4 regions of the Mesorhizobium sp. M0998 genome follow, and region 4 is predicted to be linked to each of the others. Evidence: predicted binding sites of a transcription regulator. Region 4 holds the regulator's gene; each other region holds the start of a gene.
The links. Region 4 encodes PhoB, which activates phosphate uptake and scavenging genes when phosphate is short. Its sites were predicted from a motif close to TGTCATNNANCTGTCAT; they were not measured.
Positions count from the first base shown of each region.

Region 1: the regulator PhoB is predicted to act here: its motif matches at 4,879-4,895, upstream of NKH59_RS16045 (YdcH family protein).
Region 2: the regulator PhoB is predicted to act here: its motif matches at 4,590-4,606, upstream of ppk2 (polyphosphate kinase 2).
Region 3: the regulator PhoB is predicted to act here: its motif matches at 4,103-4,119, upstream of NKH59_RS07625 (RNA degradosome polyphosphate kinase).

Region 1 is NZ_JAMYND010000014.1:145,150-152,669, forward strand. It holds gene NKH59_RS16010 (RidA family protein) at 1-441, opposite strand, end outside; gene NKH59_RS16015 (amino acid ABC transporter ATP-binding protein) at 476-1,270, opposite strand; gene NKH59_RS16020 (amino acid ABC transporter permease) at 1,275-1,925, opposite strand; gene NKH59_RS16025 (amino acid ABC transporter permease) at 1,927-2,592, opposite strand; gene NKH59_RS16030 (transporter substrate-binding protein) at 2,659-3,540, opposite strand; gene NKH59_RS16035 (IclR family transcriptional regulator) at 3,687-4,472, shown strand; gene NKH59_RS16040 (YdcH family protein) at 4,523-4,726, opposite strand; gene NKH59_RS16045 (YdcH family protein) at 4,966-5,145, shown strand; gene ispG (flavodoxin-dependent (E)-4-hydroxy-3-methylbut-2-enyl-diphosphate synthase) at 5,348-6,601, shown strand; gene NKH59_RS16055 (lytic transglycosylase domain-containing protein) at 6,606-7,460, shown strand.
Region 2 is NZ_JAMYND010000004.1:68,796-76,315, forward strand. It holds gene NKH59_RS05090 (hypothetical protein) at 20-163, shown strand; gene NKH59_RS05095 (DUF423 domain-containing protein) at 190-558, opposite strand; gene NKH59_RS05100 (multidrug efflux MFS transporter) at 612-1,862, opposite strand; gene NKH59_RS05105 (GntR family transcriptional regulator) at 2,059-2,721, shown strand; gene NKH59_RS05110 (DUF982 domain-containing protein) at 2,818-3,075, shown strand; gene NKH59_RS05115 (hypothetical protein) at 3,127-3,285, opposite strand; partial or broken gene NKH59_RS05120 (aldo/keto reductase) at 3,399-4,432, opposite strand; gene ppk2 (polyphosphate kinase 2) at 4,713-5,633, shown strand; gene NKH59_RS05130 (dihydrofolate reductase family protein) at 5,683-6,330, opposite strand; gene NKH59_RS05135 (hypothetical protein) at 6,390-6,710, shown strand; gene hemB (porphobilinogen synthase) at 6,727-7,520, opposite strand, start outside.
Region 3 is NZ_JAMYND010000006.1:25,283-32,802, reverse strand. It holds gene NKH59_RS07655 (HoxN/HupN/NixA family nickel/cobalt transporter) at 1-437, opposite strand, end outside; gene NKH59_RS07650 (cation diffusion facilitator family transporter) at 468-1,490, opposite strand; gene NKH59_RS07645 (metal-sensing transcriptional repressor) at 1,487-1,750, opposite strand; gene NKH59_RS07640 (TIGR02117 family protein) at 1,855-2,526, shown strand; gene NKH59_RS07635 (FAD-dependent monooxygenase) at 2,560-3,777, opposite strand; gene NKH59_RS07630 (zinc-finger domain-containing protein) at 3,797-4,042, opposite strand; gene NKH59_RS07625 (RNA degradosome polyphosphate kinase) at 4,192-6,393, shown strand; gene ppx (exopolyphosphatase) at 6,393-7,520, shown strand, end outside.
Region 4 is NZ_JAMYND010000010.1:31,703-39,222, forward strand. It holds gene pstA (phosphate ABC transporter permease PstA) at 1-503, shown strand, start outside; gene pstB (phosphate ABC transporter ATP-binding protein PstB) at 500-1,303, shown strand; gene phoU (phosphate signaling complex protein PhoU) at 1,336-2,043, shown strand; gene phoB (phosphate regulon transcriptional regulator PhoB) at 2,060-2,749, shown strand; gene NKH59_RS11805 (ROK family protein) at 2,759-4,003, opposite strand; gene xylF (D-xylose ABC transporter substrate-binding protein) at 4,289-5,329, shown strand; gene NKH59_RS11815 (sugar ABC transporter permease) at 5,471-6,835, shown strand; gene NKH59_RS11820 (ATP-binding cassette domain-containing protein) at 6,851-7,520, shown strand, end outside.

The DNA.
Region 1 (7,520 bases), on a different contig from region 4:
CGCCTCGATTTCAACTGTGATGTTGCCCGGCAGCGAGCCGACACCGATCGCCGAACGGGCATGTCCGCCAAGCGTATCAAAGACGGCCGCGAAAAGATCGGAACAGCCGTTCACCACCTTGGGGTGCTCGCTGAATGTCGGCGTCGCATTGACAAAGCCAAGCAGCTTGACGACGCGCACGATGCGGCCGAGGTCGCCGGCCGCCGCGTGCATGACGGCGAGCAGGTTCAGGCCGGTCAGACGCGCATGCCCGTAGGCCTCTTCAACGCTGACATCCTCTCCGACCTTGCCGGTGCAGAGCGCGCCATCGGCGCGCAACGGCCCCTGGCCGGAGAGGAAGATCAGCCGTCCGCTCTCGGCATAGGTGACGAAGTTGGCGATGGGCTTCGGCGGCTCGGGCAGTGTCAGGCCCAATTCCGCGAGCCGGATGTAAGGCGTCATAAAAGCTCCTTGCGACAGCTTTCGCCGTCCGATGTCAAAAATGCGAGGCGCGAAACCGCGCCAGGAAACTGCGAAGACGTTCATTGTCGAACCCCGCCGCCAGAATCTCGGCGGGTGGTCCGACGGCACTGACGCCGCCATCCGCCATGAAAACGATGCGGCTCGATGCGTCGCGTGCAAAAGCCATTTCGTGCGTGACCATCAGCATCGTCATGCCGTCTTCGGCGAGGCTGCGCACGACCTCGAGCACCTCGCCAACCAGTTCGGGGTCGAGTGCCGAGGTTATCTCGTCGAGAAGCAATATCTTCGGCTCCATCGCCACGGCGCGGGCGATGCCGACGCGCTGCTGCTGGCCGCCGGACAGCTCGGCCGGCAGACTGTCGGCTTTGTGGGCGAGGCCCACGCGGCCGAGCCAGTGCTCGGCAATGGTGCGGGCCTCGGCATTGCTCTTGCCGCGCACCTTGCGCAGGCCAAGCATGATGTTGCCGGCCGCAGTCAAGTGCGGAAACAGATTGAAGCTCTGGAACACCATTCCGGTCTCGGCTCGCATCGCCGCCAGGTCGCGCTCGCTGCGTCGCTGGCGCGTTCCCGTCTCGCGATAGCCGACTTCTTTGCCGTCGATACGGATCGAGCCGCTGTCGTAGCTCTCCAGGAAGTTGACGCAGCGCAGCAGCGTGGTCTTGCCGCTGCCGGAGGGGCCGATGACAGTCACGACCTCGCCGCGTGTCACTTGCAGGCTGACGGAGCGCAGGACCTCGACGGATCCAAAGGCTTTGGAAACCTCGGTGACATCGAGAAGTGCCGGATTCTGGTGCGAGGCGTTGGACATCGTGCTATTCCCGGATGAAGGAGAAACGCCGCTCCAGGCGCCGGCTGGCCAAGGAGAGGGCGTAGTTGACGGCGAAGTAGACGAGCGCACCGAGAATGTAGAGTGGCATCGCCTCATAGGTGCGGCCGATGACCTGGTTGATTGCCTGCATGAGGTCGGTGATGCCGAGCAACGAGACCAGCGCGCTGCCCTTCACCGCGTCGGTGACGCCATTGATCCAGGGTGGCAGGAAGCGCCTGAACGCCTGCGGAAAAATGACGTAGGCCAGCCGCTGGCGAAAGGTCAGTCCGATCGCCATCGCCGCCTCGGACTGACCCTTGGGAATCGAGCCGACGGCGCCCCTGAGATACTCGACGACTTGTGCGGTCTTGAAGAGGGTGAGGGCGAACACGGCCGCCCAAAAGGATTCCAGATGCAGCCCCACCGCGGGCAGGCCGTAATAGACGAAGAAGATCAGCACCAGGATCGGAATGCCGCGTATGGTGTCGCTGAAAATGCGCACTGCCCAGCGCAGCGGAAAAGGACCATAGACAAGGCCGACGCCCATCAGCACGCCGGCGATGAGCGATAACACCACGACCAGCAGCGACACCCACAAGGTTACGGCAAAGCCTTCGGCGAGGAACGGCAAGGCGTAGATGATCTGGCTCAGCATGTCAGCGCGCCGCCTTGAACCGGCGCTCGACGAGCCGCAGCGCGAAAAGCAGCGTGTAGCCGGTCAACAGGTACATTGCCGTCACCACCAGATAGACTTCGACAATGCGGAACGTGTTGAAGTTGATCCACTGGGCGCCATAGGTGAGTTCGGGTACCGAGATGACCGACGCCACGGACGTATCCTTGAAGAGCGATATGAATGTGTTGGAAAGCGCCGGCAGGGTTATGCGCAGCATCGTCGGCAGGCGCACATCGAGCAGCCTTTGCCATGGCGTCAGGCCGATTGCCTTGCCAGCGTCGAGCTGACCGCGCGGCACCGCCTCGAGCCCCGAGCGAAACACCTCGACCAGGTAGGCGCCGCTGTAGAGCGACAGCGTGGCAATGAATGAGGTTTGCGCGCTGTAGGCAATGTCGACCACCGTCGGCAAGCCGTAGAAGACCAGATAGACGAGCAGGATCAGCGGCACGTTGCGGATGAACTCGACATACCCCGCGATGATGGTCCGCACCGCACGTCCGGCCGACACGTACCAGACCGCCAGAACGAGCCCGATGACGATGCCGATCGCGATCGAGATGACGGCCAGTTCGAGGCTTAGCAGCAGTCCGCCCCAGAGCTTGTCGAAATGCCGCCAGATAAGGTTGAAGTTGAGAGTATAACCCATGCGTCCTCGTCATGGACGGCTGTGATGAGAGAAGGCGGAAGGACGTTGTCCTTCCGCCTGCTTGCATCAAATGACCGGGAAACCGGGATGGCGCGCCGGCGGCTCCTGTCCGAAATAATCCTTGAACGCAGCGTCGTAGAGTGCCGTTTCATGGCCGAACATGGCGATGGTGAAGGTCTGGTTGACGAAGGTCAGCCAGTCGAGGTCGCCCTGCCGCAGCGCGGCACCATAAAGCATCGAGAACCAGCTCTTGCCGGCATCGAAGTACTTATCCGGATTGCGCGAGGCGAGCCAGCGCACCGTTGACAGATCGACCGCGGCGGCGTCGACGCGCTTCGATTCCAAGGCCTGCAGCACGTTGGCCTGCGTGTCTATCTGCATCACCTGCGACTCCGGCAGGACGATATGCACGTTAGCCTCGGCATCGACATTTTGCAGGATGGAAATCCGCGTCGCCGAACCGCCGGCAAGCAGCTTGTCGAAGGTCTTGTTTTCGGCGTTCGGAAGGGTCAGCAAGGCGATGCCTTCGACGTAGTAGGGTCGGGAGAAGTGGATCAGCTGCGATCGCTGGGCGGTCATGGTCATGAACTGGATGGTGATGTCGACCTTGTTGGTGGTCACGTTCGGAATGCGCTGAGCCGGATCCTGCATGACGAATTCCACTTTGGTCGGATCGTCGAAAAGCCCCTTGGCGAGAATGCGACCCATGGTGATGTCCATGCCTACCAGTTCGCCGGCGTCGTTCTCGAAATGCCAGGGCGCATTGGTACTGCCGGTGCCGACGATCACCTTGCCGCGCTCGAGGACGGTGCGCAGCAGGCTGTCCGGCGCTGCCTGGGCCGCCGCTTTCTGAACATCGACCGCGGTAGCGGCGCTCATCACTCCGGCCGTTGCAAGCCCGGCCATTCCCAGTTTCAGAAATTCACGCCTTTTGGATGTGTCGTTCACGGCGACCTCCTTTCGTGTTGAGTTCCCCTTTGGACCAGCAGTACAGGCATCAGTTGCAACTGACATCATTGTCCCTTACAAGAGACGCCTGTACTCTGTACAAGACAGATTAACATCAGGGATCGATAATGCAAGAAGGTAATGCCTTGGCCGCTCGACCTGACGCCGGTCTGGACGAAGACAAGAACTCGGGTTCTCGGGAGAAGGGCCTCAACCGGGTCCTCCAGATTTTGGAGTTTCTTCACGCGACCCAGCGCGCGATCGGCATCGGCGATCTTGCCAAGGGGGTAAACGCGCCGCGTTCGACGACTTATACGCTTGTGCGCTCGCTGGTCGACGCAGGCCTGCTGGAAATGGCCGGAGACGGCAATCGGGTCTATTTCGGAAAGAAGCTCTATCTCTACGGAATGGACTATGTGCGGGGCAACGACCTGCTCAGGCGAGGGCGCCAGGAAGTCGACCATCTGTCACGCGAGACCGGCGAGACCTCGGAGTTGTGCATGCTGCAAAGCGGCCGCTACACCATCGTCCATTCAAGCCCGGGGACGAGGCCATTCCGGATCAGCTCGGCGACCGGTCTGCAAATACCGCTCCCCTGGACAGCTTCCGGGCGACTGCTCCTCGCCGGCTTCGACAGGGCAGCGATTGAGGATATGGTCTCCGAGGACGATCTCGTGCTGCCGGACGGCCGCAGATTGCAACTCGACGATTTCATAGACGACATCGCCGTCGCCAAGTCGGCCGGCTACTGCGTCACCTCCGGCCTTGTCGATGCCTACACGAAATGCCTGGCCGCGCCGGTCTTTTCAGCGCCGGGCAGGGTCGAGGCGACGATGTGCCTGGTGGTTCCGATCGATACCTCGACCGAAAAGACCGACAACCTGATAGCGTTGTTGCGCGAGCGCGCCGCACGGCTTTCGATCGCGGCATAACCGCTTTTCCAGCAGGCCCCGCCGGCGTTCGTTCAAACAATGGCGTTCGTTCAAGCAATAATGTCTGGAATGATCTTGTCTTCCAGCGCCATCAGCCTGTCCTTCAGGAAAAGCTTCTTTTTCTTCATGCGCTGGATCTGCAGCGGGTCGCAATTCATGGCGATCATCGCATTGATGGCAGCGTCGAAATCGGCGTGTTCCTGCTTCAGCCGGGAATATTCGAGGCGGATATCTGCCTGTTCCTGATCGGACATTTTTACCGTCTGCACGTCTGCGGCGCCCAAACTATGGGCCTGATTGGGCGGGACCGGGGCTTCTTGCACCGGCGCGCAGCCCATATCACATTTCATATTGGCGTGGAATGCTACCACGCAGCATTCGACATCGGTGCGCGATGGTGGCACACTGTCATTATGCCGTCATAGAAGCGAGCCTGCGGTGGACGTGCCATGACGGCTGCAATCCGAGGAAACCATGAAAGGGAGAACCAATCATGTCTCTTGCATCCCATCTTGATGAGCTGCAGCGGAAACACGGCGACATCGAACGGGAAATCGACGATGCGATGACCCATCCGTCGGTAGACGACCTCGAAATCGTGAATCTCAAGCGGCGCAAGCTGGCGCTCAAGGACGAGATTGAAAAACTGAAGGCGAAACCGACGACGCACTGAAACCCTTCCAGGACTAGAAGCGCCACCCGGCGCGCGATCTTTCCGGTGGCATGTCTCTATGCTGCCGGAAACGCCCATGGATTTGCGGTAAGCTGCCATCTTGTTGTTTCCGATTTGCTGGGCCTGCGCGGCAGTCGCCATTGACAAGCCATCTTTGCTCCTCCACCTCATGCCCGGACCTTCAAGATTAAAGGCAGCCGGCATGACCGGATATTTTTCCTCACCCTTCCCACGCCGCAGGTCGGTCGGTGTCGATGTCGGCGGCGTGATGGTCGGCGGCGGCGCGCCGGTCGTCGTCCAGTCAATGACCAACACCGATACGGCCGATGTCGACCAGACGGTCGCGCAAGTGGCGGCGCTGCATCGTGCCGGCTCCGAGATCGTGCGCATAACCGTCGATCGCGACGAAAGCGCTGCGGCCGTACCGGCCATCCGCGAGCGGCTGGAACGGCTCGGCATCGACGTGCCGCTGGTCGGCGATTTCCACTATATCGGCCACAAGCTCCTGGCCGACCACCCGGCCTGTGCCGAGGCACTGGCCAAATACCGTATCAATCCCGGCAATGTCGGCTTCAAGGACAAGAAAGACCGGCAGTTCGCGGCGATCGTCGAGATGGCGATCAAATACGACAAACCGGTGCGCATCGGCGTCAATTGGGGTTCGCTTGACCAGGAGCTGCTGACCCGGCTGATGGACGACAACCAGGCCCAGGGCTTTCCGCTGACGGCGCAGGAAGTGACGCGCGAGGCAATCGTGCAATCGGCGATCCTGTCGGCCGGAATGGCCGAAGAGATCGGCCTTGCGCGCGAGAAAATCATCCTGTCGGCCAAGGTCAGCGGCGTGCAGGATCTGATCGCCGTCTACACCGAGCTTGCCACCCGATCCGACCATGCGCTGCACCTCGGCCTGACGGAGGCCGGCATGGGCTCGAAAGGCATCGTCGCCTCGTCCGCGGCCATGGGCATCCTGCTCCAGCAAGGCATCGGCGACACAATCCGCATCTCGCTGACGCCGGAGCCGAACGGCGACCGCACGCGCGAGGTGCAGGTATCGCAGGAGCTGTTGCAGACCATGGGCTTCCGGCAGTTCGTGCCAATCGTCGCCGCCTGCCCGGGCTGCGGCCGCACAACCTCGACCGTGTTCCAGGAGCTTGCCCAGAACATCCAGGCCGACCTGCGCAAGAACATGCCGGTGTGGCGTGAACAATATCCCGGCGTCGAGAACCTCAAAGTCGCGGTGATGGGTTGCATCGTCAACGGTCCGGGCGAATCCAAACATGCCGATATCGGCATTTCGCTGCCCGGCACCGGCGAGACACCGACCGCCCCGGTATTCGTCGACGGCAAGAAGGCGGCGACCCTGCGCGGCCCATCGATTGCCGCGGATTTCGAGAAGATGGTCGCCGACTATATCGAACGGCGATTCGGGCAGCACGACAAAGCCGCGGCGGAGTAGTTCGATGCGGCGTTTGCTGGGCGCGGCGCTGGTTGTCATTTGCGGGCTGATCTGGGCGACAGCCGTTCAGGCCGATCCACCACGGCCCGCCAAAAAGAAGCTGATCGACCAGGTTTGCAACCTGATCGAGACGCATGCCGACCAGAACGGGCTGCCCCGGGATTTCTTTGCCCGGCTGATCTGGAAGGAAAGCCGTTTCGATCCCAATGCGGTCAGCCCGGTCGGCGCGGAGGGTATCGCCCAATTCATGCCGGGCACCGCCAAGATGCGCGGGCTCGCCAATTCCTTCGACATCGAACAGGCAATCCCGGCCTCGGCAAAATACCTTGCCGAAATGAAATCCGGTTTCGGCAATCTCGGCCTCGCCGCCGCAGCCTACAATGCCGGCGAGAGCCGGGTGACGCGCTGGCTGAATTCCGGCGGATTCCTCCCGTTGGAGACCGAAAGCTACGTCCTGGACGTCATGGGCGAGCCGGCCGACAAGTTCACCGATGCCGCGTATGCCGGCGTCATCCGGCCGCTCGACAAAAAGGCGAGTTTCGCTGCCGCTTGCCGCGAGCTGCCGGTGATCATGTCCAGAACCGTGCCGATGTCGTCGATCAACATCAAGCCCTGGGGCGTGCAGGTGGCCGGCAATTTCCGCCGCGCCGCGGCGCTCAACCAGTGGCTGAGAGTGAAAAGCCGGTTCCCGGCACTGCTTGCCGGCCACGATCCGGTGGTCAGCCGGGTCCGCACACCGATCGGCAGGCGCGGCATCTATGCCGTGCGGATCGGCGCCGATAGCAGAGCCAAGGCCGACACGATCTGCGACAAGCTGCAAAGCGTCGGCGGCGCCTGCATCGTGGTACGCAACCGGTAAAGCCATATGTCGGAGCGTTTTGCGCCATTGCTGCCCATCTCGCTCCCCGTGGGCACTTCG
Region 2 (7,520 bases), on a different contig from region 4:
TCAAAAAGGAGATTAAGCCATGCACCCGATCAAGCATCTGTTCGAAGACATCTATCGCAATTATTGGGGCATATCGCCGGCCACCGAACGGCCGGAGCGGCGGCGTGTGGTCAAAACGGCCAAACGCGACGGCCAAGTCCGGCCCGAACGTCGCCAAGACTGACAGAACCGGCGAACCTGGCTGCCGCGTCAAGGGCGCGGCCGTACCAGCGCCGAGGCGGCCATCATCAGCCAGCCGCCGATGAGCAACGTGCCGCCGATCGGCGCCGACATCGGGAACAGCCGCGAGCCAAGGAAGTCGCGGGCCAAAAGATCTCCCGAGAACAGCAGAAGCCCGACGAGAAGGATGAGGCTTCCGGTTCGCAGGATGCTATTGCCACCGAGCAGCCCGACGGCAAGGAAGACCGGCGCATGCAAGAGCAGGAAGGATGCGGCCGTACCGACCAAAGCGCCGCCGAGATGCGCCGCCGCCGCCGAAAGCGCCACGCCAGCCGCGCCGCATAGGCCGCCGGCAAAAACCAGAATGCGGCCGCCTGCCGCGTGTTCATCCGTGCTCATGTCCACGCCTCCGTGATTCGTGGCGACCGCCTGAGATAGTGCTGCGAACCGTGTCAGGATTTGCCGGCTTCCGCCAGCATGTCGCGCTCGCGGCGCGACTGGACCAGCCAGTTATAGGCCGCTCCGCCCGCCATCAGAATGGATGTGCCGAGAAACACCGAGCGCATACCGAAATGGCCGCCGGCAAAGCCGCCGAGCAACGGTCCGGCGACCTGCCCGACATATTGCGCCGAGATCGACAAGCCCAGCACATTGCCGCCGACCCCGTCGGGCACATTGTGGCGGATGACGCTGGTGATGCAGGGCAAAAGACCGCCAAGCGCTAGGCCCATCAGGAAACGCAGGCCGACGAGTTGCCAGCCCTGGGTAACGAAGGCCTGCGGGATCAGCAGCAGCGCCGAGACGGCGAGTGCGGCAACGATGACGTTCCAGTGGCCGATACGGTCGGCGAGATTGCCGAGCCGCGACGCCGACAGGATGGCGCCGAGCGCTGCCGCTGACATGACGATGCCGGAGACCAGCGTGACCTGGCACTGATCTTCGATGAGCTGCTGGACATAGACGGTGATGATCGGCTCGATCGACATGGTGGCGAAACTCAACAGCATGCCGGTCGCCAGCATGGCGACGACGGGGCGCTTGTCGGGAATCTGCGACCAGCTGTCCTTCACTTTTTCTTCTGACGCGGCCTTGGCGGCAACCGGGCGAGGCGCCTCCTTGATCAGCAAGGTGGTTGCCAGAAAAGCCAGGAAAATGACGCCGCCGGCGAGCAGGAATGTGGCGCGTATGCCAATCAGCGGCGGCAGCGCACCGCCGAGCAGCGGACCGACCAGGGCACCGGCGGTGATACCGGCCGACAGAACGCCCAGCGCCCAGCCGGAGCGATCCTTCGGCGTCTGCATGGCAACCAGGATGGTCGAGCCCGAAGAATAGCCGCCGGCAAAGCCGATCAGCAGGCGCAAGAGCACCAATTGCCAGACAGTCTGCACCATGCCGGTCAGCGACATGCACAGCGCCATGCCGAAACTGGCGCGCACCAGCATCAGTTTGCGGCCGTAACGGTCGCCTAGCCGCCCCCACAGGGGCGCGACCAGCGCGGCGGCAAGGAAGGTGGCGCCGTAGGCGACGCCCGACCACTGCACGATCGCCGCATGGCCCTCTGCGCCCAGCTGCCCGACGTAAAGCGGCAGGAAGGGCAACAGCAGCGTCATCGCTACAAGCGTGCTGAACGAGCCGGCAAAACACACGGCGAGATTGCGGCGCCAGTGGACGTTGTGCGTGGCGCGGTTGGCGTCTTGCGGCATGTCTGTCCTGTCCGGTCAGCTTGCATGAAACTTGCTGTGGATACCAATCTGGGATACCAACCTGGTATCTGTCATGAACGCAAGCCCCGTCGCTGTCAATGCGGGCCTCTCAAACATGATCGACAAAGGCCGGCGTGATCGGCCAACGCCGGCCAGTGACCCGATTGCCGGAACGAATGACCTGAACGGAACGCCAATGTCGCAGATGCAGAACGTCGAAAAGCAGCTTCGCGAGATGATCCTCGGGCTCGAGATTGGTCCCGGCGAGCGGCTGACGGAGCGCTGGGTCGAAAGCCGCTTCGGCGCCTCGCGCACGCCGGTCAGGGCTGCGTTGCTGCGGCTCGAGACCGAAGGCCTGATCTGCCGCGACGGCCGCGGCTGGACGGTCTCGCCAATCAATCTTGCCGAGCTGGAGCAGATCGCCGTCTATCGCGAGGCGGTCGAGGTCACGGCAGTCAGGCTGACTTGCACCTTGCAGGACAGAAGTGCCGTCGAAATCATCGAGGCGATGCTCGATTCTTGCGACGACAAGACGCCGCGCGAGGAATGGCATCGCGTCGGCAGGGATTTTCATATCGAGCTGGCACGCCTGTCAGGCAACGAGTTCCTGTTCAGAGCGGTTCGCGATGCGATGACGCGCCTGTCGCGCGCCCGCTGGCTCGAGGTTCGCGACGAGGCAGCGCTCGGCCGCGCCTGGGCCGAACACCATGCCATTCTGTCGGCGGTGCGGGCCGGCGATGCCGATACCGCCGCCCGCCTGCTTTCGGCCCATATCATCGGCAGCCGCGACCGGCTGGTGACCTCGCTGCGCAACGACCGGCGCGGCCTGCGCGCCCGTGGATTTGCCGTCGTCGCTTGAGTGAGGATCGGCTGCCATTGATCACGAAAAGAGCAGATGAGCGAAGAATGCTACTTTCGGTCTCGCTTCGCAAATGCCGATGGCGTAAGAGCGGCGATGGAAAACAACCGATTTGACACACCCGTGACCGTCAAGGGCGCGGCGGGAAGCAATCAGCTCTTGCGTACGGCCCGCGAGGCTTCCGACTACCTCCTCAACAATTGGCCCGGCAAGCGCAGCCCCAAGCACCGCGAAGCGTTGCAAGCCTGTCATGATGCGCTGGCCGGCGACAAGCCGGCCATGAACGCAAGACGGGCCTTCATTGCCGCCGCTCGTGAAGTGAACGTCTTCGTCAGCGACAAGGCGCCTGCCTGAGGCATAGCGGGATTTGACCGAGGCCCGGCCCGCCTGGCAGCCCGGATATCATCACTCTGCCGTTTCGGTTTTGGTTTGGGACTCGCTCTCGCCCTCGGGCTTCGATCGCTCCTTGGCTGCGACCTTGGCAGCCTGCTTTTCCGCCTTCTTGGCAGCCTTCTGCCGGTCGCGTTCCTTGCGTTCCTGACCGTAGTTCGGTGCTCGTGCCATATCGTTTCCTTTCGTTGTGCTTGGCCTTTGCCTAGGAGCATTGGACCGCAAACACAACACCGCAAGGCACGATCGGGCTCCATATCTCGGCGCAGTCCGGAGAGCCCGGCTTTTCAGGCGCCGTCGCGGTCGAGAACGAGATCGGCCGGCCCGAACCGGTCCTTTGCCGTGAATTGCTGGTGCCAGTAGGGATAGAGCACGGGCGGCCTGCTGACCACATCGAGCCGTGTGCGCTCCTCATCGGCAAGCACAAGGCTTGCAGCGGCGATATTGTCTTTGAAATGGGCTTCGGTTCGTCCGCCGATCACCAGCGAACTGACAGCGGGCCGGCCGAGCAGCCAGGCAAGCGCCACCTGCGCCGCCGACACGCCGTGATTATTGCCGATATCGATCAGCGTGTCGACGATCCGCCACAGCCGGTCCTCGTCGCGGATCGGCGGTTCCGACCAGCCGCTGAGCTGGCGGGCGGTCGGCTGGTCACGGTGGTATTTGCCGGACAGCAACCCGCCGGCAAGCGGGCTCCAGACCAGCACGCCGAGCCCCTGGTCGACCGAGATCGGTAACAATTCATACTCGGCCTCGCGCGCTTCCAACGTGTAATGGATCTGCTGGGTGACGAAGCGTGGCTGGTGATGACGGTCGCTGATCCCCAGCCCCTTCATCACTTGCCAGCCGGAATAATTGGAGCAGCCGACATAACGGACCTTGCCCTGCGCGACCAGCGTGTCGAGCGCGGCGATGGTTTCCTCAAGCGGTGTCAGGCCATCCCACTCGTGCAGGAAATAGATGTCGATGACATCCGTCCTGAGCCGCTTCAGGCTCCTCTCGCATTCGCGGATCAGATGGTAGCGCGACAGGCCTTCATCATTGGGGCCTTTGCCGATCCGCATGCGCGCCTTGGAGGCGATCAGCACGTCGCCCTTGCGCTTGCCGCCAAGCGCCTCGCCGATGATCTCTTCCGACACGCCGTTCGAATAGACATTGGCGGTGTCGATGACATTGACGCCGGCATCGATGCAAAGGTCGATCATCCGGCGCGCCTCGTCTTGCCGACCGCCGAAAACGCGCCGCCGCCGCCGAACGTCATGGTGCCCATGGTCAGCGTCGAAACCTGCAGCCCGGAACGGCCGAGAGTGCGGTATTCCATGTCGTGTCCTCACAATTTATCGGGAAAGGGCGTTGCAGACGACAGCCCTCAATGAACCGGCTATTTGTAGGATAATTCGTTCCGCTTGTCGCCCGTTCCGCAGGGTAAGCTCGATCACATCTTGCGGATTGAAACGCACAGCCAGCGCAGTAGTGGCTGCAATAAAACCGTCATTGCCGGCCTATACTAACATCGGTCCAGCGCTTCGATTTCCGGCCGCCGGGCCGGGCGGCAGAGCGCCTGACAGCGGCCGGCAAGGCCTGTAAGCGGAGCAGCGTAAATGACCGAGATAAAACAGAATTCCCCGGCCAGGGACTGGCTGGAAGCGGAACTCGCCGACACGCTGGATGAAGACTATGAGCTGGAAATCTCGGAGCCGGCGCTGTCGATGGAGATCGCCAAGATCTACAAGAATGCACATCCGCCATCGATCGACCGCCTGCAGTATTTTCGCGATCTCATCACGCTGCAATCCGAGTTGATCAAGCTGCAGTCCTGGGTCGCCTATCACAAGAAGAAGCTCGTCGTGGTTTTCGAGGGCCGCGACTCGGCGGGCAAGGGTGGTGTTATCAAGCGCATCACCCAGAGGCTTAATCCGCGCATCTGCCGCGTCGCAGCACTTCCGGCGCCGACCGAGCGCGAGAAGTCGCAATGGTATTTCCAGCGCTACGTTCCGCATCTGCCGGCCGGCGGCGAGATCGTGCTGTTCGACCGCTCCTGGTACAACCGCTCCGGCGTCGAGCGGGTAATGGGCTTTGCCCAGCCGGATCAGGTCGAGGAGTTCTTCCGCGACGTTCCGGATTTCGAACGCATGCTGGTCCGCTCAGGCATTACGCTTGTCAAATACTGGTTTTCGATCACCGACGAGGAGCAGCAGATGCGCTTTTTGATGCGCATCCATGACCCGATGAAGCAATGGAAACTGTCGCCGATGGATCTCCAGTCGCGCGTGCGCTGGGAGCAGTACACCAAGGCCAAGGAAGAAACGTTCGCCCGCACCAATATTCCGGAAGCCCCGTGGTTCATCGTCGAGGGCAACGACAAGAAGCGGGCACGGCTGAACTGCATCGACCATCTGCTCAAGCAGATGCCCTATGAGGAGGTGCCGCACGAAGAGATCACACGGCCGGAGCGCGTCTTCAATCCCGAATACGAGCGCCAGGTACTGCCGCGCGAACTGTATGTGCCGGAGAAGTACTGACTAAAGCGGCGAGGAGGGCGGCGCCTCCATGGCGGCGCCCTGCAACAAGCTAGGTGCGCTCGATGATGACATGCGTGGCCTTCGGCGTCGCGACCTGCTCGCTGCAGCGATAGCCGAGCTTGGGCATGTCGATGCCGGCAAAAAGGCTCTCGCCGGCGCCTAGCAGGACCCGTGAGATCGCCAGATGCATTTCGTCGATGAGCTTTTCCTTGAGATATTGCCGGATCGTAGAAACGCCACCGCCCAGCCGTACATCCTTGCCGTCAGCCACTGCTTTCGCCTTTTGCAGCGCTGAGTGGATGCCGTCGGTCACGAAATAGAAAGTCGTGCCGCCCTCCATGACAATGGGATCACGCGCATGGTGCGTGAGCACGAAGACCGGCACGTGGTAGGGTGGGTTGTCACCCCACCAGCCTTTCCAGCTGTCATCCGGCCATTCGCCGCGGATCGGCCCAAACATGTTGCGGCCGAGGATCCATGCGCCGACATTTTCGAAGCTGCGTGCTGCGAACGCCTCGTCAGTGTCCGTGGTCCCGCCATCCTTGCCGAGGACCATCTTGCGGAAGGTGCGGGTGCCGAACATCCATTCGTGCAGGGCTTCCCCGCCAACACCCAGCGGGTTCTTCAGGTCTTGGTCGGGACCGGCGCCGAAGCCGTCGATCGACAAGGTGAAAGCGCTGACGCGAAGCTTGGACATGGGAGCCTCCTCGATAACCAATTGTGACATGCAAGCAGTTATCGGGGTAGCTTAACTGATTGCATTTTGCAAGCGGTATTTTGCCGGCGGGGCAATCGCTTCCAAATCATGTTGGAATAACCAATCTCAATGTCGGCGCCGCCCGTCATCCGCCTGCCGGCAGCTTCTCCCTGTATAGTGACGGGGAGAAGGGGCTGGCCGCAACGTCGATGTTTTTTGCAACGCTGGAGATTGGTGAAATCTTTTACGAACGCGTCTTTCTCCCTGCCACTTTACGGGGAGAAATGCCCGGCAGGGCAACGAGGGGCAGCGTAAACTTGAAGCGATGTCCTGCGGCGTTCCATGTCGCGCTTTGGACGGACGAACACTATTCGATGTAGACGCTACAAAGGCGCATCACCCCTTGAGCATCGCCGCCACTTCCGGCGCGAAGTAGGTCAGGATGCCGTCGCAGCCGGCGCGCTTGAAGGCGAGCAGCGATTCCAGCATCGCCTTTTCGCCGTCGATCCAGCCATTGGCGGCGGCGGCCTTGATCATCGAATATTCGCCCGAGACCTGATAGGCAAAGGTCGGCATCTGCAACTCGACTTTCAGCCGGCGGATGATGTCGAGATAGGGCAGGCCGGGCTTGACCATCAGCATGTCGGCGCCCTCGGCCAGATCCTGCTCGGCCTCGCGCACCGCTTCGTCGGAATTGGCGTGATCGATATAATAGGTCTTCTTGTCGCCCTTGAGCAGGCCGGCGGTGCCGACCGCCTCACGGTAGGGGCCGTAAAAAGCGGATGCGAACTTGGTCGCATAGGACATGATCGCCACATCCTGAAATCCATTGGCGTCGAGCGCATCGCGGATGGCACCGATCCGGCCGTCCATCATGTCCGAGGGGGCAATGATGTCGGCCCCCGCCGCCGCCTGGATGACGGCCGCCGCCGTCACTTGCTCCACCGTTTCATCATTGACGATAATGCCCTCGCGCAAGATGCCGTCATGGCCATGCGAGGTGAACGGGTCAAGCGCCGCGTCGGTGATGATGCCGATCTCCGGCACCGCCCGCTTGATGGCGCGGGTGGCGCGGTTGATGATGTTTTCCGGATCGAGGATGTGCGAACCGGTCTGATCGCGCAGGCCGAGCTCCACATTGGGGAAAGTGGCGATCGCCGGAATGCCAAGCTTGGCCGCGCGCTCAGCCT
Region 3 (7,520 bases), on a different contig from region 4:
ATGACGCCGACAGCCTCGCCCTCGTGCCTGTGGTGATGGCTGTGGCTCAAAGCGCGCCAGAGCATCCAGATGCCAATGAGGCCGAGCAGCCCGCGACTGGTGTGCTCCAGAAGCGGAGCGCGGCCGACGCTGCCCAATGCTATTGAGACCAGTGGCAGCGAGAGAGCCGCAATCAGAACGGCAATCGTCACATGCGTGAACGATAGCGTGATAGATACGAGCAGACCACGCGAGACCTTCGCATCCGAACCGGCAAGATAAGTCGCCAGGACGGCCTTGCTGTGCCCCGGCGTCAGCGCATGGGCAGCCCCGAACACGACGCCCATCGGCAGGAAGGCCATGAACGCCAGCCAATTGCCTCCGGCCGCAAGCAGTTTGATCTGTTCGCCGAGCGTCAGATAGATCGTGCGCTGAAATTCGACGAGCGTCTGGAACATCGGACAAGACTAGCAGAAAATCGGCGAGCGTCAGTGCATGTGGCCGTGGTCATGCGTGTGCTCGTGAGGATGGTCGTTCTCTCCACGTTCCGTTGAAAACCGCACATTCGCCTCAGCCAGGGCCGGCATATGCTGGGATAGTTCGTCCTTCAGCGCTGCGGCGATCTTGTTCGCCGCCGACAGCGGCAGGGTTTCGTCCGCGGCAATTGCGATGTCGGCGTGCAATCTATGACCGATCCAGCGCGCCTTGGCATCGACAATGCGCGCGCCCGGAACATGCTCGGCGGCATGTCGGATTTCGTCTATCACACCGGGTTCGATTCCATCCAGCATGCGGGTCAGCACCGAGCGGGCCGATTGCCAGACGATACCGAAGATCGCAATCGTGATCAGCAGGCCGACGATCGGATCGGCCAAGGAAAAGCCGAACCAAACGCCGATGGCTCCGATGACCACGGCAAGGCTGGTAAGTCCATCTGTGCGGGCGTGGTAGCCGTCGGCAATCAGTGCCGCGCTGTTGATTTCGCGGCCGATGCGGATACGGAACACGGCAACCGCCTCGTTGCCGAGGAAGCCGACAATGCCCGCCGCCGTTAGCCAGCCGAGGTGTGTCACCACTTGTGGATTGATCAGCCTGTCGATGGCTTGGTAGGCAGCGACTACAGCGCTGAACAGGATGATGAGCACGATGATGATGCCGGCCAGATCCTCGACCCGGCCCAAGCCATACGTGAAGATCCGCGACGGCTTGCGCCGCGCCAGAACGAACGCAATCCAGAGCGGGATCGCCGTGGTCGCGTCGCCGATGTTATGGATCGTGTCGGCCAGCAATGCCACGCTCCCCGACAACGCAACCACGACCATCTGCAATGCCGCGGTGATGGCCAGGATCACGAACGACCATTTGATTGCCCAGATGCCCCGGTCGGTGGTGGCAATTGTCGCGTCGATGACGCCATGGCTGTGACCGTGCGGACCGTGATCGCCGTGATGATGTGCGGCGTGCGAGCCGAACCCGAGCCAGTCCAGAATGCGGGCTACGATGGCATTCATAGATATTTCGCCAGCTGCTTGAGTTCCGCCAGCGAGTTGCCGCCGGTTTCGACGCTGTCGGTCAGGCAATGCTCGATGTGATCGTTGATCAGCTCGCGCTTGGCGCTGCTGATGGCCCTTTCGACGGCATGAAGCTGCTGCGCCAGGTCAACGCAAGGGCGATGCGCCTCGATCATCGCCAGCACCGCCGCAAGGTGGCCTTGCGCGCGCTTCAGGCGCTTTATGATGGAAGGATGCGAGGCGTGGAGGTGATCTGACATGCCTCAGCGTATCCTCCCGGGGAGGATACGCGTCAAGCTCTAAGTCAGCTGTGCAACTTTCGGAGGGGCTTCACCTTGAGCATTGCTTGTTCTATGCGTTTCCCATGAAGAAGCTTGCCCGTTTTCTTGGCCTGCTGGTCGTTGCAGCAGTCCTTGCGGTGGCATTGGGCACACTGCTGCCGCGCCCGCTCTGGCCGGCGGCCGTTGCCGATCCGATCGGCACAAGCCGCCGTATCCTGGTGCTGCAAAATCCGATCCACACCGACATCGCCATCCCGGTCGACGACGTTGTGCGCCGGCGCTTCCATTTCCTGGTCGATGCCGGCATTCCCGCCGACATGACGGAGGTCCGCTACATCGTCTTCGGCTGGGGCGGCCGCGCCTTCTATCTCGAGACGCCGACCTGGTCGGAACTGAAGGCAGTGCCGGTGATGAAGGCGCTGACCGTCGATGCCTCGGTGATGCACGTCGACATTTCAGGCGAAATCGCCGAGCCGCATCCCGACGTCGCCGGCTTCGACATCGGCGAGGAGCGGTTTACGGCGCTGCTCGATTACATTGCGGGAAGCTTCCGGCAGGGACCGAACGGGGCCATGCCGATCGAGAATGCGGCGTATTCCCGTTTCGATCGTTTCTTCGAAGGCAATGGCCGTTTCAACGCGCTGGTCGGCTGCAACACCTGGGCGGCGGCGGCACTGCGCATCGCCGGGCTGCGCACCGGCTGGTGGAACCCGCTGCCGGCATCGCTCGGCCTGTCGATGCGGCTTTACAATTGACAAGGCGCCGATGACTTAGGACCGCCGAACGTCCTACGCCCGCCAGCCGTAGAGCCAGTCGAGATCGGCGGCGAGCTTTTCGGGTGAGCGCATCGCCAGGAACAGGTTGCGGGCCATCGCCACCGGCCCGGCCGCATGCCAGGCGACGCGATTGACGGCGCCGCGACGGGCGACCTGGGCGACGCGCGGCCGCCGCGCCTGTTCCCAGGCGACAAGCGCGCTGCTGAGATCGGCGGGCGAGGTGGCAACGAAACCGGCAAGGGTTACCGCGTCTTCGATCGCCATCGCCGCGCCCTGTGCGGCAAACGGCGTCATCGCGTGCGCCGCATCGCCGGTCAGCGCGATGCCTTCCGGCGTCGTCCACCGCCGCTGCTCGACTATGTGGATCGGCCATGCCGTCCACGGCGCGGCCTCGTTCGCCAGGCGGACCAGCGCCGGCGCGGCGCTACGCATGGCGCTGGCGAGGATGGCGGGGTCGGCATGCCCTGACCAGCCCTCGGCGATGCGCTTGCCCTTGGTGAAGGCCGCGAGGTTGAAGACAGTGCCACGGCTGACCGGATAGGCGACCATATGGAAGCCTGGATGGAGGAATGCGGTAACGCAATCGGGCGCACCGATCGCCCTGAAGGCTTGTCCGGCAAGGCTGTCCGCGGCCACCGTGGCGCGCCAGGCAAGCTCGCCCGAGAATCGGCTTCTGCCGAATTCGGCCGCCTTGCGGGCCAGTTTTTCTCGCACCGACGACCAGACGCCATCGGCTCCGACCAGCAACGATGCTTCGGTTTCGATGGTCGTGCCGGCAATCTCGACTGTTGCGGTGATGCCATTCGGTCCGGTTGCGACGCCGCCGACGCGGGCACCGGTGACAAGCTCGACCTCGGGCCGCTCGGCTATCCGCTGCATCAGCGCTGACTGCAGATCCGCGCGGTGGGCAACGAGATAGGGCGCTCCCCAGCGCGTTTCGGCCGCCTGGCCAAGCGGTACGCGCGCCAGCTTGCGCAGCGTGGCGGCATCCTTGAGCACGACCGCCTCCGGGCGCACCGACGTCGGCAGCAGCCGATCGAGTACGCCGAGCTGCCGTAGGATGCGCGTCGCGTTGGGCGAAAGCTGGATACCGGCGCCGGCAGCCTCGAGGTGCTGCGCCTGTTCGAACAGTTTTACCCGATAGCCGCGCTCGGCGAAGGCCAGTGCCGCGGTCAGCCCGGCGACGCCCGCCCCGGCGATGACCACCTGCCGGGACTGCGTTTCCTGCATCAGGCTTGTCGCGGAAGAATCAGGCGGCCTGGTCGATATAGAGGCAGCCCGGCGGCTGCGTTTCCAATGCCTTCAGTTTCGGCGAATAGCGATAGAGCGTCGAGCAATAGGGGCAGACCTTTTCATTGTCGTCGCCCATGTCGAGAAATACATGCGGATGGTCGAAAGGCGGATTGGCGCCGGTGCACATGAATTCCTTGACGCCGATGTCGATTGCCGGGTAGCCCGCATCGTTCTGGAAATGGGGAATGGAACCGCCTGCCATCGTCGTCTCCTGATCTCGTCGATTGCATCTGGATCATAACCCGTCTCTTTGCAAGATCGATGAAATGAAACTGTCGCAAAAGCCTGTCAGAGGATAAGTTAAGCCGGTTAAGGCTGTGCTCGTCGAACGGTGTGGGAAGAGCGGAAACCATGAACGAACTGAAGCCGGTGCAGAACGAATTCATCACCGTCGAGGCGGCGAGCCGCGAAGGCGGCAATCCCGACCGCTTCGTCAACCGCGAGTTTTCCTGGCTGCAATTCAACCGGCGCGTGCTCGAAGAGTCGCTGAACGCCAACCATCCGCTGCTCGAGCGTGTTCGCTTCCTGTCGATATCGGCCGCCAACCTCGACGAGTTCTTCATGGTCCGCGTCGCCGGTCTTGCCGGCCAGGTGCGCGAAGGCATCGTGCTGAAGAGCCCGGATGGGCGCACTCCCGAGCAGCAGCTCGAACAATTGCTGCGCGAGGTCGAGCGCCTGCAGGAGGACCAGCAGAACAGCCTTTCGGCGCTGATGCTGCTGCTCGACAAACAAGGCATCGAAAGCATCACCCGCGATGCGCTGACCAAGGACGAGAAGACCTGGCTCGAGGACCATTTCCAGGAGCAGGTATTTCCGGTCCTGACGCCGCTGTCGATCGACCCGGCGCATCCGTTTCCGTTCATTCCCAATCTCGGTTTCTCGATGGCGCTGCAATTGCGCCATCGCAAGAACGGCGAGGAAATGAGCGCGCTTCTGCGCCTGCCGGTGGCGCTGAGGCGCTTCATCCGTTTGCCGGATCGCAAGCATCATGTCCGCTTCATTCCACTCGAAGAGGCGGTCAGTCTCTATATCGGCAAGCTGTTCCCCGGCTATGAGGTCAAGGGCTCCGGCACATTCCGCATCATCCGCGACAGCGATATCGAGGTCGAGGAAGAATCAGAGGATCTGGTGCGGCTGTTCGAGACGGCGCTGAAGCGGCGACGCCGCGGCTCGGTCATCCGGATCGAGTTCGACCGGCTGATGCCGCCCGAATTGCGCGACTTCGTCGCCGGCGAGCTTGGCGTTTCGGCAAGCCGGATCAGCGTGCTCACCGGTCCGCTGGCGCTCAGCCAGATCTCGGAGATCGTCGCCGTCGCCCGCGACGATCTGAAGTTCACGCCCTACAATCCGCGCTTCCCCGAGCGCATCCGCGAGCATGGCGGCGATTGTTTTGCCGCGATCCGCGAGAAGGACATCATCGTCCACCACCCCTACGAATCCTTCGACGTCGTGGTGCAGTTCCTGCGCCAGGCAATGGCCGATCCGGAAGTGGTGGCGATCAAGCAGACGCTCTATCGCACCTCCAACGACAGCCCGATCGTACGCGCTTTGGTCGACGCCGCCGAGGCCGGCAAGTCGGTGACCGCGCTAGTCGAGCTCAAGGCGCGTTTCGACGAGGAAGCCAACATCCGCTGGGCGCGCGACCTCGAGCGCGCCGGCGTTCAGGTCGTCTTCGGCTTTCTCGAACTGAAGACCCACGCAAAGATGTCGCTGGTGGTGCGCCGCGAGGATGGCAGGCTGCGCAATTACGTGCATCTGGGCACCGGCAACTACCACCCGGTCACGGCACGCATCTACACCGACCTGTCCTTCTTCACCACCGATCCGACGATCGCGCGCGATGTCGCCCAGCTGTTCAACTTCATCACCGGCTATGCCGAGCCGGCCGAGCAGATGCGGCTGGCCATCTCGCCGTTTACGCTGCGCGACCGCATCCTCCAGCACATTTCGGATGAGATCAGCCACGCGCTGGAGGGCAGGCCGGCCCGCATCTGGATGAAGATGAACGCCTTGGTCGACCCGATCGTCATCGATGCGCTCTACGATGCCAGCCGCGCCGGCGTCGAGATCGATCTCGTCGTGCGCGGCATCTGCTGCCTGAGACCGCAGGTGCCCGGCCTATCGGAGAACATTAGGGTGAAGTCGATCGTCGGCCGTTTCCTCGAGCACAGCCGCATCTATTGCTTCGGCAACGGCCACGGCCTGCCCTCGGACGGGGCGATCGTCTATATCTCCTCGGCCGATCTGATGCCGCGCAATCTCGACCGCCGCGTCGAGACCATGGTGCCGATCACCAATCCAACTGTGCATGAGCAGGTGCTCGGCCAGATCATGCTCGGCAACATCATGGACAACCAGCAAAGTTTCGACGTACTGGCTGACGGAACCTCCCGGCGCGTTGTGCTGGAGGAGGGCGAGGAACCGTTCAACGCGCAGGAATATTTCATGACCAATCCGAGCCTGTCCGGACGGGGCGATGCGTTGAAGTCGCATGCGCCCAAGCGCATCGCGCAGTTCAAGCGCCGGAAGAAACAGAACGCAGCGACGGGCTGATGATTTCAGCGTCCCAGGGCCGGCTTCAGGACCGCCGACCGCTGTCCATCATCGATATCGGATCGAACTCGATCCGTCTTGTCATCTATGAGGGGCTGGCGCGTTCGCCGACCTTGCTGTTCAACGAAAAGATGCTGGCCGGCCTCGGCCGCGGCATCGTTTCGACCGGAAAGCTCGATCCCGAGGCGGTGACGCGCTCGATGGAAGAGTTCCGCCGCTTCCGCGCGCTCTCCGACCAGGCCGGCGCCGAGCGCATATATGTGCTGGCGACCGCCGCCGCTCGCGAGGCCGTCAACGGCCCCGACTTCATCCACCGCGCCGAGGATGTGCTCAAGACCGAGATCCAGGTGCTGAGCGGCCGCGAGGAAGCCCATTATTCGGCGCTCGGCGTCATTTCCGGTTTCCATCCGGCCAACGGCATTGCCGGCGACCTTGGCGGCGGCAGCCTCGAGCTGATCGATATTGACGGTGAGACGATCGGTGACGGCATCACGCTGCCGTTGGGCGGCTTGCGCCTGCAGGACATGGCGAAGAACTCGCTGACCCAGGCGGCAAGGATCACGCGCGAGCAACTGGCGCGGGCGAAATTGCTGAAGGGCGGGCAGGGCAGGGCGTTCTACACGGTCGGCGGCACCTGGCGAAACCTCGCCCGGCTGCACATGGAAATGACCAACTACCCGCTCGGCGTCATGCACCATTACGAGATCGGCATCGAAAGCGCCGCGAACTTCCTCCGGCAGGTCGCCAAAGCCGAGATCGACAAGATCAAAGGCATCGAGGGCATCTCCAAGAACCGCCGCTCGCTGCTGCCCTATGGCGCCATCGTGCTGCAGGAGATCATGGCGGCGATGCAGCCGTCGAAGATCATCGTCTCGGCGCTGGGCGTGCGCGAGGGCTTTCTCTACTCGCTGCTCGACGAGGCCGAGCAGAAGGCCGATCCGCTGATCTCGGCGGCGGAAGAGCTTGCCCGCCTGCGCTCGCGCTCGGTCGACCACGCGCATGAGCTTGTCGAGTGGACCGGCAAGGCCTTCTCTGCCTTCGGCATCGACGAAACCAGGGACGAGGCGCGCTACCGCCACGCCGCCTGCCTGCTCGCCGATATCGGCTGGCGTGCCCATCCCGAATAT
Region 4 (7,520 bases):
CGGCGCCGTCGATCATCATCGGCTTGTTTGTCTATGAGCTGATGGTGCGGCCAATGGGACATTTCTCGGCCATTGCCGGCGCCGTGGCGCTTGCCATCCTGGTCATTCCGGTGGTCGTGCGCACCACTGAAGACATGCTCAACCTGGTGCCGAACGCGTTGCGTGAAGCCGGTGCCGCGATCGGCGCGCCGCGCTGGGTGGTGATCCGTTCGGTCGCCTACCGCGCCGCATTGTCCGGCATCGTCACCGGCATATTGCTGGCGATAGCACGCATTTCCGGCGAGACGGCGCCGCTGCTCTTCACCGCGCTCAACAACCAGTTCTGGAGCAGCAATATCAACGCGCCGATGGCCAGCCTGCCGGTGACCATCTTCCAGTTCGCTCTCAGCCCTTACGAGGAATGGCAGCAACTGGCGTGGACCGGCGCACTCATAATCACCCTGACGGTTCTGGGCTTGAGCATCCTCGCCCGCAGCCTTACCGGACGCAGAGAGGACAGATGACACAGATGTTGTCCCCAGACATGACGATGACCGAAACGGTCACCGAGAAGACGAAGATCGAGGTCAAGAATCTCAACTTCTACTACGGCCAGAGCAAGGCGCTGAAGGACATCAGCCTGTCGCTGCCCGAGCGCAGCGTCACGGCCTTCATCGGCCCTTCGGGCTGCGGGAAATCGACGCTGCTGCGTGTGTTCAACCGCATCTATGAGCTCTACCCAAAACAGACGGCCGAGGGCCAGGTGCTGCTCGACGGCAAGAACATTCTCGACCGGTCGCAGGATCTCAACCTCCTCAGGACCAAGATCGGCATGGTGTTCCAGAAGCCGACGCCGTTCCCGATGTCGATCTACGAGAACATCGCCTTCGGCGTCAGGCTCTACGAGAACCTCGGCAAGTCCGAGGTGGACGGCCGCGTCGAACAGGCGTTGAAGCGCGCCGCGCTGTGGAGCGAGGTCAAGGACAAGCTCAACGCCAGCGGCTTGAGCCTGTCCGGCGGCCAGCAGCAGCGGCTCTGTATCGCCCGCACCGTGGCGGTGAAGCCGGAAGTCATTCTGCTCGACGAACCGGCTTCGGCGCTCGACCCGCTGTCGACGGCCAAGATCGAGGAACTGATCGACGAATTGCAAGCCGACTACACGATCGTCATCGTCACCCACAACATGCAGCAGGCGGCGCGCGTGTCGCGCCAGACGGCCTTCATGTATCTGGGTGAACTGGTCGAGTTCGACCGGACCGAGAAGATCTTCACGTCGCCCCGCGAGAAGCGCACGCAGGACTACATCACGGGCCGCTTCGGCTGAGCCGTTCCGATCATGCATATGAGGACAGGACCATGGGCGAACACACAGTCGCTTCTTTCGACGAGGATCTCGAGCAGATCAGCAAGCTGATCCGCGACATGGCCGACCTCGCCGGTTCGATGGTCGGCGGGGCGACCAAGGCGCTGTTGAATTCCGACAACGTGCTGGCGCAACGCGTCGTTTCCGACGACGCCATCATGGATGCGCGTCAACGCGAACTGGACGACCGCGCCATCACCCTGATCGCCAAACGCCAGCCGATGGCCCACGATCTTCGCCATGTGGTCGGAGCGATCCGCATGGCGGGCGACCTCGAACGCATCGGCGACCTTGCCAAGAATATCGCCAAGCGCGTGAGTGCGGTCGGCCTCAGCGTCACGCCGCGGGACCTGTCGCATTCCATCGACGCGATGGCGCAGCTGGTTCTCATCCAGGTGCAGGGTGTCATCGAGGAATATGCTGCAGGCGATGCGGCCGCGTTGGCCAAGCTTCGTGCCGCCGACGAGCGCATCGACGTTAAATACACGTCCGTGTTCCGCGAGCTGTTGACCTACATGATGGAAGATCCGCGCAACATCACCGCTTGCACGCACCTGCTGTTCTGCGCCAAGAATCTGGAGCGGATCGGCGACCATGTCACCAACATCGCCGAAAATGCGTATTATGTGCTGACCGGCGAGCAATTGCCGGTCAATCGTCCGAAGCAGGACGAAACGACAATGTCCGCACCGGTGACATGATGGGGGTGCCCAGCCGATGATCGCACCACGCATAATGGTGGTGGAGGACGAGGAGCCGTTGGGTGTGCTGCTCCGCTACAATCTCGAATCCGAAGGCTACCAGGTCGAGGTGGTGACACGCGGCGACGAAGCCGAGATCCGTTTGCAGGAGAATGTGCCCGACCTTTTGGTGCTCGACTGGATGATACCAGCGGTTTCCGGCATCGAGCTCTGTCGTCGGTTGCGGGTGCGCCCCGAAACCGAGCGGCTGCCGATCATCATGCTGACCGCGCGCGGCGAGGAGAGCGACCGGGTGCGCGGTCTTTCGACCGGCGCCGACGACTATCTGGTCAAGCCGTTTTCGACACCGGAATTCATGGCCAGGGTCAAGGCGCTGCTGCGGCGCGCCAAGCCGGAAGTGCTGTCCAGCGTGCTGAAGGTCGGCGACATCGTGCTCGATCGCGAATCGCACAGGGTCTATCGCAAGAAGAGCGAAATCAGGCTCGGGCCGACCGAATTCCGGCTGCTCGAGTTCATGATGCGGCATCCGGGCCGTGTCTTCTCGCGCAGCCAGTTACTCGATAATGTCTGGGGCGAGACAATCTACATCGACGAACGCACCGTCGACGTGCATGTCGGGCGGCTGCGCAAAGCCGTCAACAACGGCCGGATGCCGGATGTCATCCGCACCATCCGCGGCGCCGGCTATGCGATCAGGGAAGATTGACCCGCCTGGTCAGGCTACGTTCTTTCTGACGCTGGGCCTCATTTGCGCGCCCGGCGCGAAAATCTCCTGGTCGACGAAGCTTAACGCCCGCATCGCGCAGCCTTCGCGGATCAGCGGCAATTCGTTCGGCTCTGTATCGAAGGAGATCGAGCCTGAATGCTGGCCGCCGGCGGTCTGGGCGATTGCCTTCCGCAAGGCCGGCTCGATCAGATCGAAGGCGGCGGCACTGGCGCCGACCATCGCGACCGGTGCCGGATCGATCAGCGCGAACAGCGAGCCGAGACCGAAACCCAGCGCTTCGCCGGCCTTGCGGTAGGCCTCGCGTTCCGGCCCATCTTTCTCGCGCGCCCGGGCCGCCAGTGCTCGCATGTCGGCGTCGCTGACGTCGGCGACCGGTTCGCTGTCTTCGCTCATCTGCCTGGCGTTGCGCCAGATGGCGTAGTTGCCGGCATACGCCTCGATGCAGCCGCGCCGCCCGCAACGGCAGCGCGCGCCGCCCGGACGATGGATCATGTGGCCAAATTCGCCGCCCGAGGAATGCGTCCCGGTGAACAGTTCGCCCTTCAGCACCAGCCCCATGCCGATGCCATGCGAAAGCAGGATGGCGATGAAGTCGTCGCGATAGCGATCCGGATTGCGCCAGCGCAAAGCCACCGCCATCATGTTGCAGTCGTTCTCCACCGTTGCCGGGATGCCGAATTCGTCCTCCAGCATGTCGGCAAAGGCGATGTCGGTCTGCGGCGTGATCGGCGACCACAGCATGGCGCGTGCAGGGGAGTCGGTAATGCCCTGAATCGCCAGGGCGATGCGGGCGACACTGCGGACGTCAAGGTCTGGATCCTGCAGCCGGCGCCGGACGATGGCCATGCATTCACGGATCAGCTCGTCGCGCGGCATAGTCAGCGTGTCCAGCCGGCGCTGTTCCTCGGCGACCACCTGTCCCGTATAGTCGATAATGGCGGCCGAAAGGAAATTCAGCGACAACACCACGGTCAGCACCGCCGCCGCTTCCGGGTTGAGGGCGAGGCCGACTTGCGGACGACCGCGTTTCAACGAAACGGGCTCACTTGGCTTGCTCTCGGCGAGGATGCCTTCCCGTATCAGGTCGGAAGAAATCGCCGATATGGTCGAATGACTGAGGCCGGTGGTAGCTGCGATCTCAGTACGCGATGGCTGGCCGGCCCGGCGCACCGCCGAGATCACCATCGCCCGGTTGCGCCGGCGCAAATCGTCATGGCGGATTCCGACCGACATTGTTTTGCTTTCCTCCCGGTTGCCGCGGCCGCTCATGAACCGGAAGCCGTCGGTAATGTCCGACAAATAGTGTCGGATGAGGCAAATAGTGTCAGATGCAGGTGGCGCTGTCATCGTTTATTCCGACGCTCGAAAAAACTCGCAGAGTCATCAAAATTCATCAGAATCGATGTTGACAGCAGCCGGAGATCGGACCAGTATTTTTTCGAGGCTCGAAAAAATTAGAGCTTCTAAGCTGGTCTTTGAGCCAATTGGTCACGCCGTACGCGGCGCAGGGAGGATATGATGAAGAAATTCACGACCGCCATTCTGGCGGGTGTCGCCATGACGCTGGCGCTGGCGTCGGTGGCGCAGGCTAAAGACAAGGTCATCGGCGTTTCCTGGTCGAACTTCCAGGAAGAGCGCTGGAAGACCGACGAGGCCGCAATGAAGGCGGCCATCGAGGCCGCAGGCGACAAGTATATTTCCGCCGACGCACAGTCCAACCCCGGCAAGCAGCTCACCGACGTCGAGAGCCTGATCTCGCAGGGCGCCAACGCACTGATCATCCTGGCGCAGGACGCCTCGGCCATCGGGCCGGCCGTGCAAAAGGCGCTGGACGAAGGTATTCCGGTTGTCGGCTACGACCGGCTGATCGAGAACAAGGACGTCTTTTACCTGACCTTCGACAACAAGGAAGTCGGCCGCATGCAGGCCCGGGAAGTCTTCAAGGTGAAGCCGGAAGGCAACTATGTCTTCATCAAGGGTTCGGGTTCCGATCCGAATGCCGATTTCCTGTTTGCCGGTTCGATGGAGGTGCTGAAGGCGGCAATAGACAGCGGCAAGATCAAGAATGTCGGCGAGGCCTATACCGACGGCTGGCTGCCGGCCAACGCTCAGAAGAACATGGAACAGTTCCTGACCGCCAACGACAACAAGGTCGATGCCGTGGTCGCGGCCAATGACGGCACTGCCGGCGGCGTCGTCGCCGCGCTGACAGCGCAAGGGCTGGCCGGATCGGTTCCGGTTTCGGGCCAGGACGGCGACCACGCCGCGCTGAACCGCATCGCGCTCGGCACACAGACCGTGTCGGTGTGGAAGGATGCGCGCGAGCTCGGCAAGAATGCCGCCGAGATCGCCTCGCAGCTGGCCGACGGCAAGCAGATGACCGACATTGCCGGCGTGAAGGATTTCACCACGCCCGGCGGCAATACCGTCAAGTCGCTGTTCCTGACCCCGGTCGCCATCACCAAGGACAACCTCAACGTCGTCATCGACGCCGGCTGGATCAAGAAAGAAGAGGTCTGCGCCGGCGTGACGGCTGGCACTGTTGCAGTCTGCAACTGAGCCGACGTTTCCGAGAAGTCCGAACGCCGCGGCCGCTCGCCGCGGCGTTTTTCAACAAGAGTTGTTTTTCCGCTTCCGGCGGATAACTTCTAGGCTGCTTCCGGCATCCGCGGCAGACGGCAACCCGGCGGGAGAAACATCATGACCGACACGACGTCCAACACGCCGGTCGACAGCACGGCAGACCGGGCACGGGAATCCGAGCTCGGCATCGTTGCCCGATTTCTCAAGGCAACCGAACTCGACACGCGCATGCTCGGCATGGTCGGCGCGCTGCTGGTCATCTGGGTCGGCCTGCATGTCATTTCCAGCGTACGGCTCGGCGTCAATCCGTTCGACTTCGACAGCCGGACCTTCCTGACGCCACGCAATCTCTGGAACCTGTCGGTGCAGACTTCCGCCGTGGCCATAATGGCCGCCGGAATGGTGCTGGTTATCGTCATGCGCAATATCGACCTGTCAGTCGGTTCCGCCGAAGGCCTGATCGGCGTGGTCATGGGCTTTGCGCAGGTGCATTTCCTGGTGCGAATGATCGGTCTGCAATTAGGCAATCCCTGGATCTGGATCCTGGCACTGGCCATCGGCCTGGCGCTTGGCCTTCTGATCGGAGCGTTCCAGGGATACATCATCGCTTATCTCGAGGTGCCGGCCTTCATCGTGACGCTGGGCGGCCTTCTGGTCTGGCGGGGTGCCGCATGGTGGGTCGTCAGTGGGCAGACGATTGCGCCGCTGGATGCCACTTTCCAGCTGATGGGCGGCGGACCGACGGGTTCGATCGGCGCGCGATGGAGCTGGATCGTCGGAATTGTCGCGTGCCTGGCGGTTGTGTTCATGCTGCTCAACGGGCGGGTGCAGCGCAAGCGGTTCCGCTTCCCGTTACGCCCGATCTGGGCCGAGACGTTCCTCGGGGCCGTCACTTGCCTTGTCATCATGGGCGCCATATGGCTTGCCAATTCCTATCCTTGGCCGGTCGGCATCGTGAACAGATATGCGGCGGCCAACAATATAACCGTTCCCGAAGGCGGGCTGTTCATCGCCCATGGCATCGCCATACCCGTGCTGATGGCTGTTGCCGTAGGGCTGATCATGACCTTCATCGCCAAGCGTACCCGTTTCGGCCGCTATGTCTTCGCCATCGGCGGCAATCCGGAAGCAGCCAACCTTGCCGGTATCAACACGCGCTGGGTGACCATGAAGGTGTTCATGATCATGGGCGTGCTGGCGACGATCGCCGCGGCGATCTCGTCAGCCAGGCAGAACTCGTCGACCAATGCGCTGGGCACGCTGGACGAGCTCCTGGTCATCGCGGCGGCGGTGATCGGCGGCACGTCGCTCGCCGGCGGCTCCGGCACAGTGCTCGGCGCCATGCTCGGCGCGCTTTTGATGCAGTCGCTGCAGTCCGGCATGGTGCTGCTCGGCATCGATTCACCGCTGCAGAGCATCGTTGTCGGCGCCGTGCTGGTGCTCGCGGTGTGGCTCGATACCGTCTATCGCAAACGCGTTTAGGGAGGAGGAACGATCATGGCAGACAAAACCGCTCCCACGGGCACGCCGCTGATCGACATGCGCAACATCTCCATCGCTTTCGGCGGCATTCGCGCCGTCGACGATGCCTCTGTCGACCTTTTCCCGGGCGAGGTGATGGCTTTGCTCGGTCACAACGGTGCCGGCAAATCGACGTTGATAAAAATCCTGTCCGGCGCCTACAAGCGCGATGCGGGCCAGATTTTGGTCAACGGCGAGGAGGCTTCGATCTCCAATCCCCGCGACGCCAAGAAGTACGGCATCGAGACGATCTACCAGACGCTGGCGCTGGCCGACAATGTCGATGCGGCCGCCAACCTGTTTCTCGGCCGCGAGCTGATGACCGGCTGGGGAACGCTCGACGACGTCGCCATGGAGGCCGAGGCGCGCAAAGTGATGGGCAGGCTCAATCCGCGTTTCCAACGCTTCAAGGAGCCGGTGGTAAAGCTTTCGGGCGGCCAGCGGCAGTCGGTGGCGATCGCCCGCGCCATCCTGTTCAATGCTCGCATCCTGATCATGGACGAGCCGACGGCTGCACTCGGGCCGCAAGAGACGGCGCAGGTCGGCGAACTGGTCAGGCAGCTCAAGGCCGACGGCATCGGCATCTTCCTGATCAGCCATGATATTCACGACGTGTTCGAGCTTGCCGACCGTGTCTGCGTCATGA